Regions from separate parts of the Caballeronia zhejiangensis genome, predicted to be linked through region 2. Evidence: predicted binding sites of a transcription regulator. Region 2 holds the regulator's gene; each other region holds the start of a gene.
What was found. The regulator LexA, encoded in region 2, represses DNA repair genes until DNA is damaged. The targets are predictions, from matches to a motif close to ACTGTATNNNNATACAGT.

Region 1 (4,603 bases), on a different replicon from region 2:
CGTCAACTGTCGTACTTCACCTCATGGATCGTCGAAGGCTTAGCTACTGGAGCTGCTGCGCCAGGGAAGGCGTGCATCACATTAGACGACCTCTTTGTGTATGTCAGCCAGCGAGCTAGGCGGTCCGGGCTACCAATGACGCCCCAGCGGTACGTGAGAAGGAACTCAGGCGAAATCATCATTGCCAAAAATTATGCGAGGAGTTTATGTGCCCTCCCGGACCAAATCGTCTCTAATTTCCACAGCGCTGACTCGGCCGAGCGACTATTGGCTGTGGCGCAATTGACGGACGCTGTATCAATGCGTCCCTTCCTTCTCGATGCCGCGAGGGACTTACTAAGCGCGGGCATGGGCAGCGAACGCGACCTGCGGGTGCGGAGAGCGATAGCCAATTTTTTGTACGAGGTGAGTCGGGGACTTCGGCGGGCAACTGAAGCGCAGACCAACGAGCCTCCACCCTCCGCTGGGGAGCGCGAAAGTCAAAACACGGTTGGTATCGCCGTTCCAGGAAGGTTCTCTGGCTACGAGCTGGGTATTTTGCTGGCGTTGGGCATTGATCGTATTTCCGAAGAGCAGGCGATCGAGGTTAGGCGCGCAGCCCGCGCTAGGAAAAACTCCCACCGTTATGGTCTTATCTTCGGCTCGATTCTGTGGGGGCTAAACCTTGTGTGCATCTACTGGTCGAATCCTTTCTGGTGGTTCGCATGCGCGATCTTCACTCTGTTCGTTGGATTAATGGGACTTTGGGACGGGCGAAGAAGAGAAAAAATTGAATTGTTGGGCGGGAAACAGATTTTGGTGCGAAGCGTGCCCTGTGAATACGAAAAATACTTTTATCGTGCTTGGAATGCGGTGATAGTTACCGGGGCGATCATTGCCATTACGATTGCGATATTCCGCGTATCGCCACTGGGAGAAATGGTTATGAAAAGGGGCTAGGACTGGCCCTCTAATTCTCCTGCAAGGCGCCGGTCCCTTGTGGCTCGATGAGTTGCGGGTTGTTGCGCCTTAAACGTGCCGAAGACCGCACGCTGATGCGCGGTCAAGCCGCCTGCGCTTGCAGCGCGGCGTCGCGTTCGAGCGCTGCTTTCGCGGCTGCCTTCGTCTTGCCGGCGCGCGACGGCGGCTGGCAAATGCCGCACACCATCGAGTGCGACGGGTCTTGTGCGTGTGCGACAAATTTCCCGCGGCAGCGCGTGCAGCCCGCAAGGCGCAGGATGCCCGCGTCCTTGAAACGGATGAAGGTCCAGGCGCGCGTCAGGTCCATCTGCAACGGCTCGCCGATCATGTCGAAGTGCTCGGCATAGAGCGAGTACGCGCGAGTCAGCAGATCCACGCGGTCCAAGCCTTTGCTGTTCGCCTCGAGAAAGGCGTAGACGTTTGCGAACATCGACGTATGGATGTTCGGCGCCCACGTCAGATACCAGTCCTCCGAGAACGGCAGCATGCCCTTGGGCGGCGATGCGCCCTTCACTTCTCGATACAGGCGAATGAGCCGTTCACGCGAAATCGTCGGGATTTCCGATTCCAGCACTTGCATGCGTGCGCCGAGCTTGATCAGCGTGATGGCGCGCATGACTTGTGCAGCTTCGTCAGCGAGGCTCTTTGAAGGCGTAGTCGTGGTCATCATCAGGCCGCCAAAAGGACGTCGTTAGCGACGGGCGACGCCACAACGTCGTGGCTGCGACCGGCGAGGCCCGCGAGCATCGCATCCGTGCTCATGCGGAAGAAGCACAGCACTTGCGACGACGATGCGAGTTTCAGCGTCTGTTCCGGCGAAAGCTTCAGAAGCATGTCTGCCATATCCACCGAGAGACCCAAGTGCGACTGTGCCGCTTCCCGATCCGATGCCAGAAACCGCTGCGCGAGCATGAGGTACGACATGTTCAATTCGCGGATAGCACTGAGGTCGGAGGTGGTGTTCATAGCGGCAGACCAGTGTGTAGTTTCGACTTGCTCGTCGCGCTGTCAATCAAGGCGCGAACGAATTGTCTGATTACAAAAGCCACTTTGCAACAATTAGTTACACAGGGTAAACGTTTGCGAGAGGCAATCAGCCTTTTCGCAATCGTTAGCGTGGAATGAGATTCTTCTTCCCTTGCGCCATCTTCACGACGGGCTGTTCTTGGTTCGGATGATATGGGTGAGGTGTGCGTTACGATTTTCGTCTACGCGAGCACAGTCTCCTTCGTCGCAGACGGAAAGCCGGGTCGGCGAAACTGAGTAAGTCATACCGATTCGGCAATTAAGACTGACGTTTTACTGCGACAAGCTTACTCGCGCTGAGAAAGTTGTTGCACTTCTCCGACATACCAAACCGCTGTCCCTTCCTGTAGACTACTGTACAAACATACAGTACTGGGTTCGACATGGGAGCGTTAGCCCTCGAAGACATTCATCCAAGTTTGTGGCGAGGTTCGCAACTGGCCTCTGCTCGCGTGAACGTCGTGCCGTGCGGATCCGAGACGCTTGCCGCAGAGCTGCCGGGAGGCGGCTGGCCCAAGGGCGCGCTGACCGACCTGCTGGTGCAGCAGCCCGGCGTGGGTGAAATGCGATTGCTGCTGCCGGCGCTAAAGGCGGTCGCGTCACGGCGCATTGCATTTCTGCAGCCGCCTCACCGCTTTCAACCCGAAGCGGCCGCGTACTGGGGTCTGGCTGAGACGTCGATCAACGTCGTGCGCGCTCAGAAGACCGCCGATGCGCTTTGGGCGGGCGAGCAGATCCTTCGCGCAGGGACTTTCGGCGCGCTGATCTTCTGGCAAACGCATGTGCGACCGGAAGCGCTACGCCGCCTGCACCTTGCCGCGCAGACGAGCGAGTCGTTGTTCTTCATGGTCCGGCCGCTCGCTGCTGCCAGCGATACGTCGCCTGCCCCGCTTCGCATTGCTGTGCGCCCTGCGCGCGACAGTGTTTCATTGGAGTTCGTCAAGCGCCGCGGCCCGGCGCGTGATGAGCCGCTTGTCGTTGGACTGACCCATTCGCCTATCCTGTTGAATCGCCATGCAATTGTGGATCGGCGTGTATCTGCCGCACCTCAGCCGAGAAGTCTTCCAGCCGAGCTGGTCGTCCACGAGTGAGACGACTTCCGGCTTGGTCGTGCTCGATCACGAGCGTGTCGTGGCGCTCGATCAGGCAGCGCACGACGCAGGCGTTCGCGTAGGCATGCGCAAAGGCGGCGTTCTCACGCTCGCGCCCGATGCGCGCATTCACGACAAAGACGAATTGAAGGAGCAGCAGGCGGTTGCCGATGTGGCGACCGCCCTCATGCAGTTCAGCCCGCAAGTGTCAATCGCTGAGGAGCAGACGGTGCTGGTCGACGTCTCCGCGAGCTTGCGGCTCTTTGGTGGCGTGCGAGCACTGCGCCGCGCGATCCGCGCGTCGCTCGCCGCGTTCGGCTTCACGGTGCGGATGAGCGTCGCGCCCACCGGCCAAAGCGCATGGCTCATGGCCCGATATCGCGGCGGCCGCCGTCTCTCTATCCGCTCGCTGATGCGTCAATTGCCGCGCTTGCCCGCCTTGCTGGTGTTGGAAGCGCGGCGCTATGCCGACTGGTTCGATGGTCTCGGATGCACGAGCGTCGCGGACCTGCGGCGCTTGCCGCGCGCCGGTCTCAAGAAACGCTGCGGTACCGCGCTGCTGGATACGCTCGATCGCGCCGTCGGCGAATCGCCCGAACTCTATGAATGGGTCCAGACGCCGCCGTCCTTCAACGCACGAATCGAGTTGCCGGATCGCGTCGAGCATGCGGAAGCCGTGCTCTTCGTCGCGCGGCGGCTCATTGTGCAACTGACGGGTTGGCTCGCCAGCAAGCAATTGGCGCTCACGCGCTTCTCGATCGAACTCGAACATGAGCGCGGGCGCGCGGCGTTGCCGCCAACGACGATTGAGGTCGCGCTCGCCGAGCCGACTTGGCACGAGGAACACCTCACGCGCTTGCTGAAAGAGCGGCTTGGACGCGTCGAGCTGGCGGCCGCGGTCATCGCCGTGCGCCTCGAAGTCAATGACGTCGAAGCGGCCGAGCCGCCGTCCGACTCACTATTCCCCGAGCCAGGCGGGAGCGCGGCCGACCATAACCGGTTGATGGAACTACTCGTCGCGCGGCTTGGCCATGAGAACGTGTTGCGCGCGGCACCCGTGGCCGACCATCGGCCCGAGATCGTATCGAACTGGGTGCCGGTGTCGAGCGACGTGAGAGGCTGTGCGCTGCCCGGCGATCAGCCGCGCCCTTCATGGCTGCTGGAGACGCCCATCCAGTTGATGACGCGCCAGCACCGGCCGTTCTATGGCAGTCCGTTGCGTACGGTTTCGCCCGGCGAGCGCGTAGAAGCCGGATGGTGGGGCGGCGAGCTCGTTACGCGCGATTACTTTGTCGCGGAAGCTGACGACCACACCTGCTACTGGATCTACCGCGAGCGCGTCGGCAGCCGCGCCGAAGAAGATCCTCGATGGTTCCTGCACGGCCTGTTTGGGTGAAGCGATGGACGTGTACACCTCCATGCTGCCCGGCTATGCCGAGTTGCAGTGCTTCTCCAACTTCACCTTCCTGCGCGGCGCCTCGCACTCGGAAGAACTGATCCTGCGCGCCGAGCGGCTCGGCTATCTC
Region 2 (4,603 bases):
CGGCATAGTCGTACTGTTCGAGCTTCGTGATGATGAGCAGCGACGTGATCTCCGACTTCATCGGCACGTTGCCCGCGATGAAAATCACCGAGCCGTATTCGCCCAACGCGCGCGCGAACGCGAGTGCGAAGCCCGTCAGCAGCGCCGGAAAGAGCGACGGCAGCACGACGCGCCGGAACGTGAGCCAGCGCGTCGCGCCGAGGCACGCGGCGGCTTCTTCCTGCTCGCGCTCGAAGTCTTCGAGCACGGGCTGCACGGTACGCACGACGAACGGCAGGCCGATGAACGTCAGCGCGACGAGCACGCCGAGCGGCGTGAACGCGACCTTGATGCCGAGCGGCGCGAGATATTGCCCGATCCAGCCATTGCCCGCGTAGACCGCGGCGAGCGAAATGCCGGCGACCGACGTCGGCAGCGCGAACGGCAGATCGACCATCGCATCGACGATGCGCTTGAACGGGAACGTGTAGCGCACGAGCACCCACGCGACGAGAAAACCGAACACCGCGTTGATGAGCGCGCCGCCGAGCGCCGCACCGAACGTCAGCCGATACGATGCGAGCACGCGCGGCGACGTCACCGCGCGCACGAACTGCGCCCAGTCGAGCGTCGCCGTCTTAGCGAAGGTGGCGGCAAGCGGAATCAGCACCACGAGGCTCAGATAAGCCACCGTGATGCCGAGTGTGAGGCCGAAACCGGGTAGCGCGCTCGGTTTCCTGAATGTGAGAGTCGTCATCCTTGAATCATCCTTTTTGCGCGCGGGGTGGGCGCGCGTTGCTGCTTCGGGCGCGCGGCGTCTTGAACGCGCCGCGTCGCCGGTTGACGCTTATTGCGGCTGATAGATCGAATCGAACACGCCGCCATCCGCGAAATGCGTCTTCTGCGCCTTGGTCCAGCCGCCGAAGGTGTCGTCGATGGTATAGAGCTTCAGCTTCGGAAACTGCTTCGTCAGATCGGCGGGCACCTTGTCCGAACGCGGCCGATAGAAATTGCGCGCGGCGATCTGCTGCCCTTCGTCGCTATACAGATACTTGAGATACGCTTCGGCGAGCTTGCGCGTGCCGTGTTTGTCGACGACCTTGTCGACCACCGCGACCGGCGGCTCCGCCAGAATGCTCACGGACGGCACCACGATCTCGAACTTGTCCGGACCGAATTCCTTCAGGGACAGGAACGCCTCGTTTTCCCACGCGATGAGCACGTCGCCCTGACCGCGCTGCACGAAGCTCGTCGTCGCGCCGCGCGCGCCGGAATCCAGCACGCCGGCGTTCTTGTAGAGCTTCGTCACGAACTCCTTGGCGGTCTGCTCGTTGCCGCCCGGCTTGTGCTGCGCGTACGCCCACGCCGCGAGGTAGTTCCAGCGCGCGCCGCCCGATGTCTTCGGATTCGGCGTGACGATCGACACGCCCGGCTTCGTCAGATCGTCCCAGTCCTTGATGTGCTTCGGATTGCCCTTGCGCACGAGAAACACGATCGTCGACGTGTACGGCGATGCGTTGTCCGGCAGGCGCTTCTGCCAGTCCGCGCCGACGAGTCCCTTGCCCGCGAGCGCGTCGATGTCATAAGCGAGTGCGAGCGTAACGACGTCCGCCTGCAGTCCGTCGATGACCGCGCGCGCCTGGCCGCCCGACCCGCCATGCGACTGCTTGAAGGTTACGGTCTCGCCCGTCTCCGCCTTCCACTTTTTCGCGAAAGCCTGATTGAAGTCCTGATACAGCTCGCGAGTCGGGTCGTAGGAAACGTTCAGAAACGACGTATCCGCCTGCGCCGGCGCCGTCATGATCAAACCCGCCGCGCCGAGCGTCGCCGCAGCAAGAAGCCGTCGCAATCCCGTGTTGATGCTTTGCATTCCCCGTTCTCCGTCTTATCGAATTGACGGAATCAGTCTAACGAGGCCTCTATATGATTGAAAATAATCGTTATTCACTTTTTTATACGTAAAACTGCTAAGAACGATATTCCTGGATGGAAGAAGCGCCGGCGGGCGCGATCCGACGGTGCGGAGGCTTCGTGGCCGCGAACTTAAAGTAAAGCTTGAAAAGCGCCAAATACTGTATAAAAATACAGTCACCTGTCCATTCATACAGTGCATCAGGGGCTCGAGCCAGTGACCAAAACATCAAAACTTACCGCGCGGCAGCAGCAGGTGTTCGAACTCATCCAGCGCGCGATCGACCGCACGGGCTTTCCGCCCACGCGCGCCGAGATCGCGGCGGAGCTCGGCTTCAGTTCGGCCAATTCCGCCGAGGAGCACCTCAGGGCGCTGGCCCGCAAGGGCGTCATCGAGCTGGCGGCGGGTTCGTCGCGCGGCATCCGGCTGCTCGGCGATGCATCTCGCATCGATCGGTCCGAGGAGCTGCCGCATCAGTTCACGCTGCCGCATCAGAGCATCATGCAATTGTCTCTGCCGCTCGTCGGCCGGGTCGCGGCGGGGAGTCCTATCCTCGCGCAAGAGCACATCTCGCAGCACTATGCGTGCGACCCCGCGCTCTTCTCCAGCAAGCCGGACTATCTGTTGAAGGTGCGCGGCCTCTCGATGCGCGACGCAGGCATTCTCGACGGCGATCTTCTCGCCGTGCAAAAGCGCAACGAAGCGAAAGACGGACAGATCGTCGTCGCGCGTCTTGGCGACGACGTCACGGTCAAGCGCTGGAAACGGCGCGCGGACGGCGTCGAACTCATCGCCGAAAACCCCGAGTATGAAAACATCTTCGTGCGCGCCGGCAGCGGCGATTTCGCGCTTGAAGGCATTGCCGTCGGGCTGATCCGCTCCGGCGAATTCTGATGTTGGCCCGCGAACGGGCAAGGCACGAAAGTCGAAGCACATTACTTTCGCACCGAGACACGAAATGTCTCATTGACATCGCAAGATAGCCTCACCAACCGCTTTCGACACCTGATTCAGGCGTCTCACAACACAACAAGCATGACGGCCACCGCGCGCGGTGCGCCGCGGTGCGTCCTATCGTCTGGAGAGTCATCATGGAACGTTTTGCCCGTCTGCTGCCCTTCCGTCAATTCGGCCGCCTGCGCCATCTGCGCACGCTGATCGCCTGCGGCATGCCGCGCGCCGAAGCCACGCCCGATCTCTTCAACGAAATGCCCGCGTTGCCGTCCCGTCAGCCGGCCTTCGCTCGCGTTTCCCTCAACAGCACGGTGCACGCCGAGGCCGAGCAGCGCGCGCCAGTGCGCGTGTATCGCGGGCAATCGCGCGTGATTCTGGTGGGCAAGATCGACGAGGTTTCGCGCATGATCGACCGCTGCATCGCCGAGGAAAATGCCGGGCTGGCCGGCGGAATCCTCGCCTGAATGGAACGCCATCGCACGCACGACGTGAATTCACGGGATTTAACCGGCGCCCGCGCGGTCAATCCGTAATTCACGTTTTGCAAGAGGCTTGGCCCAAGCATGTCCCGCACTACCCGTTCTATTGTCGTTACGCTCGTCGTCCTGGTTATCGTCGCGGCGCTCGGTTTCGTTTACGCATCGCCTTACATCGCACTCGATCGCGTGAAGCGCGCGGCCGATGCCCGCGATGCGCAAACCGTCAACGAATACGTCGATTTTCCGGCGCTGCGCGCGAGCCTCAAGGACCAGATCGCGGCGCTGCTCACGCGTCGCGTGGATATTCAAAAGAGCGGGAATCCGCTCGCGATCATCGGTGCGATGATCGGCGCGGCGCTCGTCGGTCCGCTGGTGGATTCGTATGCCACACCGGACGGCGTCGCGGCGATTCTGAACGGCATCCCGCCGCGCGGCGATCCGGGCGAGCGTCCGCCGCAAGCTGGCGACGGCGCACCAGCGAATGCGGGGAATGGGCCCGCGTCCGGCGTCACGACCGCACGGCAGCCGCCGAAAGAGCCACCGCAGACGACGGCGGGTTATCGAAGCCTGAACACGTTCGTCGTCACGTATCAACACGGCGCCGGCGATGCGCGATACTCCGCGATCTTCCACCGCAACGGGCTCGTGTCGTGGAAGCTCGTCGCGGTCGATCTCAACGGTTGACGCGTCAAGCGTCGCGGCTCACGCTTCGCACCGCATCACGCCCCGGCTTCGGCCTTGACGGGCTTCGCCGCGTACGCCGCTTCGTCTTCCGCTTCGGCCGATTCACCGGCCTGACAGACGGCAACCAGGATGCTGCACTTCACGCGATCCAGCAGCGGCGTGTTGCCCGCGCCCATCCACCAGCGCGCGAGGCCGCTGCGGCAGCGATGCCCGACGACGACGAGATCGACCTGAAGGCTGTCGGCGAGCGCCGCGATTTCGTCGATCGGATGGCCGAACGCGAAATGTCCCTGTGCCTGAAGGCCACGCTCGCGCAGCCATTCGACGCCCTCTTGCAGGATGTCGCGCGCGGCCTCTTCGAAGCGTCCGCAGGCCATGTCGGTTAGCAGTCCGGCGCTCTGCGCGATGCTCGAGCGCATATCCACCACCGCGAGCACATGCGTCTCCGCATTCAGGTCGAGCGCGAGATTGGCGCCCTGACGCAGTGCCTTGCGGCCTTCTCTGGAGCCGTCGTAGCACAGCAGGATTTTTCGGTAGCTCTCCATCTTGACCTCCCTGGCCAACGTGCCGTTGAGCGCGGCTTGCCCGCGGCGTT
Region 3 (4,603 bases), on a different replicon from region 2:
GGAGCTTTCATCGGCGACGAACGGCGCGGCGTTGCGCGCGGATGGCGGCGTCGTGCGCGCGGCGTTCTGAGCGCGCTAGGCCTTCAACGACGACGCCAGCTCCAGCGCCGCAACGATAGCCGCGACGGTTTTTTCGCGCGCGGCTTCGTCGTTCTGGCGCAGCGCGTAGGACGGGTGATACGTCGCGACGACCAGCTTGTCCCGATACGGCACGACGCGCCCGACATGCGCCGAAAGCGTCGCGCGCCGTCCGAAAAGCGCGGCCAACGCGGTCGCGCCGAGCGTGACGATCACCTTCGCGCCGACGTCATGCAGTTCCTGTTCGAGCCAGTACGAACAGGCTTCGACCTCCTGCTGCGCGGGCGTCTTGTGCAGACGGCGCTTGCCGCGCGGCTCCCATTTGAAGTGCTTCACCGCGTTGGTCAGATAGACGTGCTCGCGCACGACGCCGGCACGCTGCATCGCGTCCTGAAGCAGTTGCCCGGCCGGTCCGACGAACGGCTCGCCCTTCAGATCCTCCTGATCGCCGGGCTGTTCGCCGAGCAGCATGATGCGCGCATCGGACGGACCGGCGCCATGCACCGCCTGCGTCGCGTTGCGCCACAGATCGCAGCGGCGGCAAGTATCGAGCGATGTGGGCGCGTCCCGCTCCGGCTGCGCTGCGAGCGCATCGACCTGAACCGCCTTGCCGCCGAGCGCGCCGACGTTTTGCGCCTGCGCGACGCGTCGCGCGCCGCCGCGCGCATCGCTGACGAGCTTCGGGATCAGTGCGCCTTCCGGCAGCCCTTTCCAGAAACGCACCGGCATATGCTGTTCGAGCGCGGATTCGTTCAGTCGCGCCGGATTGAAGATGCTGCGGTAGTAGGTCATCCAGAGCGCTTCGGCGGCATCCGGCAAGACCGCCGCATGATCCGACGCCAGCGCGCGGCCGCGCTCCAGTTGCAGGCGCTCGCCGTCGAACATCGCGGCGCCGTCGGGCGTTGCGATGAGCCACGTCGAGCGTCCCATGCGCGCGGCGAAATGCTCCGCGCCCCACGCGAGCACGTCGTGATCCGGCTCGTACCACGCGACGAATTCCGGCGCGCCGAGCGACGCGTCGCGCTGCCGGAAGCGCACATACGCGATCATGTCGTGCTGCGCGCGGCGCACCGCCTTCGCCATCTTGTAGAGGCGCGCGCCGTCTTCATCGGCGGGCGATGCCACCGAGCGGTCGCCCTGCGCCCAGCGCCACAGCACGCGATATAAAAAGCTCCAGCGGCGCGCGTCGCGAAAATGCGCGGCGTCTTTCAGCAGCGATGCGAGTTCGCGCGACACGCGGATAGGCGGCGCATCCGCTGCCTTCGCCGCTTTCGCCGATCGCGCCGACTCGTTGAACAACGCCGGCTCCGCCTGAGCCGTACGCCAGTCGATCGATTCGGGCGGGAGCTTTTGCGCGAGCGCATCGAGCGCGGCGACGCGCCAGGCGTCGAATTCGTCGTCGATGGCGATGACGTGCATCAGATCAGCGAAAGCTGCACCGGGCCGGTCGCGAGCGCGCGCCGCAGACTGTCCGAAGGCGCTTCGTCGAGCGGCGGCCGGTAATCCGCCGTGACGACGAACGGCTTCACCTTGTCCATGCCGCAGCGCAGCCGCACGAGATCGTGATAGCGCACGCGCCGCTCGCGCCGCAACTCCACGATGCGCTTCGCGTTGCGCATGCCGATGCCCGGCACGCGCGCGATCATGCGCGCGGGCGCGGCGTTCAGATCGACGGGAAAGCGCTCGCGATGCGCAAGCGCCCACGCGAGTTTCGGATCGACATCGAGCGGAAGATTGCCGGCATCGCCGAGCAGTTCGGCGGCGGCGAAACCGTAGCCGCGCATCAGAAAATCCGCCTGATACAGCCGATGCTCGCGCAAGAGCGGCGGCGCTTTCGACGGCACGCCCGAGGGGCTGTCAGGAATCGGGCTGAACGCCGAGTAATACACGCGCTTTAGCTGATAAGAGCCGTACAGCGTTTCGGCGGTGCCGAGGATCGTGCGGTCGTCGGTTTCATCGGCGCCGACGATCATCTGCGTGCTCTGCCCCGCCGGCGCGAACTTCGGCGCGCGCGGCTCCGCTTCCGATTCCTCGCGCGCGACGCGGATGTTGCCCATCGCCAGCTTGATCGTGCGGCCGCTCTTTTCCGGCGCGAGCCGCTCGAGGCTGATTTCCGTCGGCAATTCGATGTTCACGCTCAGACGGTCGGCATAGCGTCCCGCTTGCGCGATGAGTTCGGGATCGGCATCGGGAATCGTCTTCAGATGGATGTAGCCGCGAAATCCGTGCTTCTCACGCAGCAATTTCGCGACGAGGACGAGCTGCTCCATCGTGTAGTTCGACGAACGAATCACTCCGGAACTGAGAAACAACCCGTCGATGTAATTGCGACGGTAGAAATCCAGCGTGAGCGTAACAACTTCTTCCGGCGTGAAGCGCGCACGCGGCACGTTACTGGACCGGCGATTGATGCAGTACCGGCAGTCGTACAGACAAAAGTTCGTCAGCAAAATCTTGAGCAGCGAGACGCAGCGCCCGTCGGGCGTGAAGCTGTGGCAGATGCCGGAGCCGGTGCTCGCGCCGAGGCCATCGATGCCGCGCGACTCGCGTTTGGGCGCGCCGCCGCTCGCACACGACGCGTCGTATTTGGCGGCGTCGGCGAGAATTTCGAGCTTTTCGGAGAGATCCATCTTGATTATGATACTGTATGTTTATACAGTATCTCACGAGAGGCGCGGAGTCAAAGGTAATCACGGCATCGCACGCTTCGCGCCTGCCCTCGCAATCTCTTTCGGAGCCTTTCATGCGATTCGACTACAAGACGTTTCACATCGACTGCACCGCCCATCACGACGAAGACGGCAGCTACTACGCGCACGCACGCATCACGCGTCCGGCGGACGAGCGCACCGCGCATGCGGAAGTATTCGAATCCGGCGAGCTGGATGCGTTCGCGAGCGAGTCGGATGCCGTCCATTGCGCGCGGGCGTGGGCCATCGAGTGGTGTGACGAGGCGACTGCATGACAATTCGATTTCTTCCCGCGGCACGGTGATTGCGCAATGTAATCTGCGACGCCGCAGCTTTGCGCAAGGCGGCGCGCATCGAGATCATTGATCAACGGGAGGAAACCATGAAGAACGCAAAGAGAAGTTTGATTGTGTCGGCCATGATTCTGGGCTTGTCGGGCGCGGCATTCGCGCAAGGCGCGGGCGGCGGTGCCGGCGGCGGCGGCGCGGGTGGCGCAGGCGCGGGTGGCGGCACGGCGGGCGGCAACGGGGCCGGTCAGGGCGGCACCGGAATGGGCACGCCGAACAGCAACGGTGTAACCGGCTCGACGTCGGGCGCATCGGGCTCGAACACGATGGATTCGTCCAAGGGCAGCAGCAAGATGCACAAGAAGGGCAGCTCGGGATCGAACATGTCGAGCGGCACCTCCGGCAAGTCGGAATAAACGTATTGAGTTTCCGCATTTCGGCGCGCCCGGACTTTCGCAAGTCCGGGCGCGTTTTTCGTGCTTCTTCTTTAAACCCGCACGCCTATCCCCACCAAGGTATCCCTGCCAGATAGGGATTTCTCGCGCCTTCCCATCGCCGTAAGGTAATCCCCGAGCGCCATTCGTCGCGCCCGGTGCGTCGTCATTTGTCGCGTCGGACGAAGCGAGCCCGCGCTCGATCCATTCATCCGTCCATCGGCAAAGCGGCAAGGAGTCCGAGACTCGCGTTCCCGGCTGCTTGTGCATTCGTTTCAAGGAGCTGGAACATGAAGGCAAAGATCAACCCGAAATTTCTCGCGATGATGGCAGCATGCGCGGTCGTGTCAGGAATCGGTGTCGCGCACGCGCAAGGCATGCCCGCCGATGCGCAGCAACTCGTCCAGACGATGCGCCCGATGTACATGTCGCAGGCCATGCCCGATGAATCTCAGACGCAAACCGCCGCGACGCCGCAACAAGCCTCCGGCGGCGACTCCGCGTATGGCGGCATGAAGCCCGCCTCCGCGAGCGGACATCGCGATAGCGACTGCAGCCCGGCGAACTGCAACGTTTTCTTCGGTCAGTAGGCGCGACGCCTTATTCCGTGTGAGTCGTCCAGGCGAATGTCGCGCTGACCGACTCGCCCGGTTCCAGCACCGCGCCGCCCTTCGCGGCGCGGTCGACATCGAGATTGACCCAGTCCGCCACGTTGCTCACCGGCTCAACGCAGAGCAAATCGGGATGCGACTTCGGTGCATACACCACCAGGGCATCGAACGGCGCTTGCGCGCTGAGCGCGACCGCGCGGCGTTCGTCGGGCCACGCGATCGTCGCCGTGCGCGACCAACCGGCGAAGTTGTTGTCGAGATCGAAGGCATCGGCGGACATGCCTTCTTGCGACGCCATCGCATCGACGCACGGATGCGCGCCCGCATGCGTCGGCAGCAGATCGGGCGTGCTGTGCCACATCGACGCGACGCGTGCGTGAACGCGCGTATTGCGCGTGCGCGGATAGTACGGGTGATGTCCCATGCCGAACGGCATCGGCCGATCGGACAGGTTGCGCGCGGAGAGCGTCACGCTTAGCGTGTGGTCATCGAGCGCGATGTCC

Region 1: a site for LexA is predicted at 2,340-2,357, ahead of imuA (translesion DNA synthesis-associated protein ImuA). Genes of this name have one in related genera too.
Region 3: a site for LexA is predicted at 2,721-2,738, ahead of LDZ23_RS25805 (putative DNA modification/repair radical SAM protein). Genes of this name have one in related genera too.

The regions. Positions count from the first base shown of each region.
Region 1 covers NZ_CP084287.1:200,381-204,983, forward strand. Annotated here, with positions in the region: gene LDZ23_RS30565 (caspase family protein) at 1-939, shown strand, start outside; gene flhC (flagellar transcriptional regulator FlhC) at 1,043-1,627, opposite strand; gene LDZ23_RS30575 (flagellar transcriptional regulator FlhD) at 1,630-1,926, opposite strand; gene imuA (translesion DNA synthesis-associated protein ImuA) at 2,370-3,077, shown strand; gene LDZ23_RS30585 (Y-family DNA polymerase) at 3,001-4,473, shown strand; gene LDZ23_RS30590 (error-prone DNA polymerase) at 4,478-4,603, shown strand, end outside.
Region 2 covers NZ_CP084283.1:1,337,161-1,341,763, reverse strand. Annotated here, with positions in the region: gene cysT (sulfate ABC transporter permease subunit CysT) at 1-736, opposite strand, end outside; gene LDZ23_RS06490 (sulfate ABC transporter substrate-binding protein) at 827-1,849, opposite strand; gene lexA (transcriptional repressor LexA) at 2,108-2,785, shown strand; gene LDZ23_RS06480 (hypothetical protein) at 2,983-3,309, shown strand; gene LDZ23_RS06475 (DUF2939 domain-containing protein) at 3,409-4,008, shown strand; gene LDZ23_RS06470 (universal stress protein) at 4,044-4,553, opposite strand.
Region 3 covers NZ_CP084285.1:1,014,500-1,019,102, reverse strand. Annotated here, with positions in the region: gene LDZ23_RS25815 (SDR family NAD(P)-dependent oxidoreductase) at 1-70, shown strand, start outside; gene LDZ23_RS25810 (UdgX family uracil-DNA binding protein) at 76-1,497, opposite strand; gene LDZ23_RS25805 (putative DNA modification/repair radical SAM protein) at 1,497-2,708, opposite strand; gene LDZ23_RS25800 (hypothetical protein) at 2,822-3,043, shown strand; gene LDZ23_RS25795 (hypothetical protein) at 3,151-3,471, shown strand; gene LDZ23_RS25790 (hypothetical protein) at 3,780-4,079, shown strand; gene LDZ23_RS25785 (aldose 1-epimerase) at 4,090-4,603, opposite strand, start outside.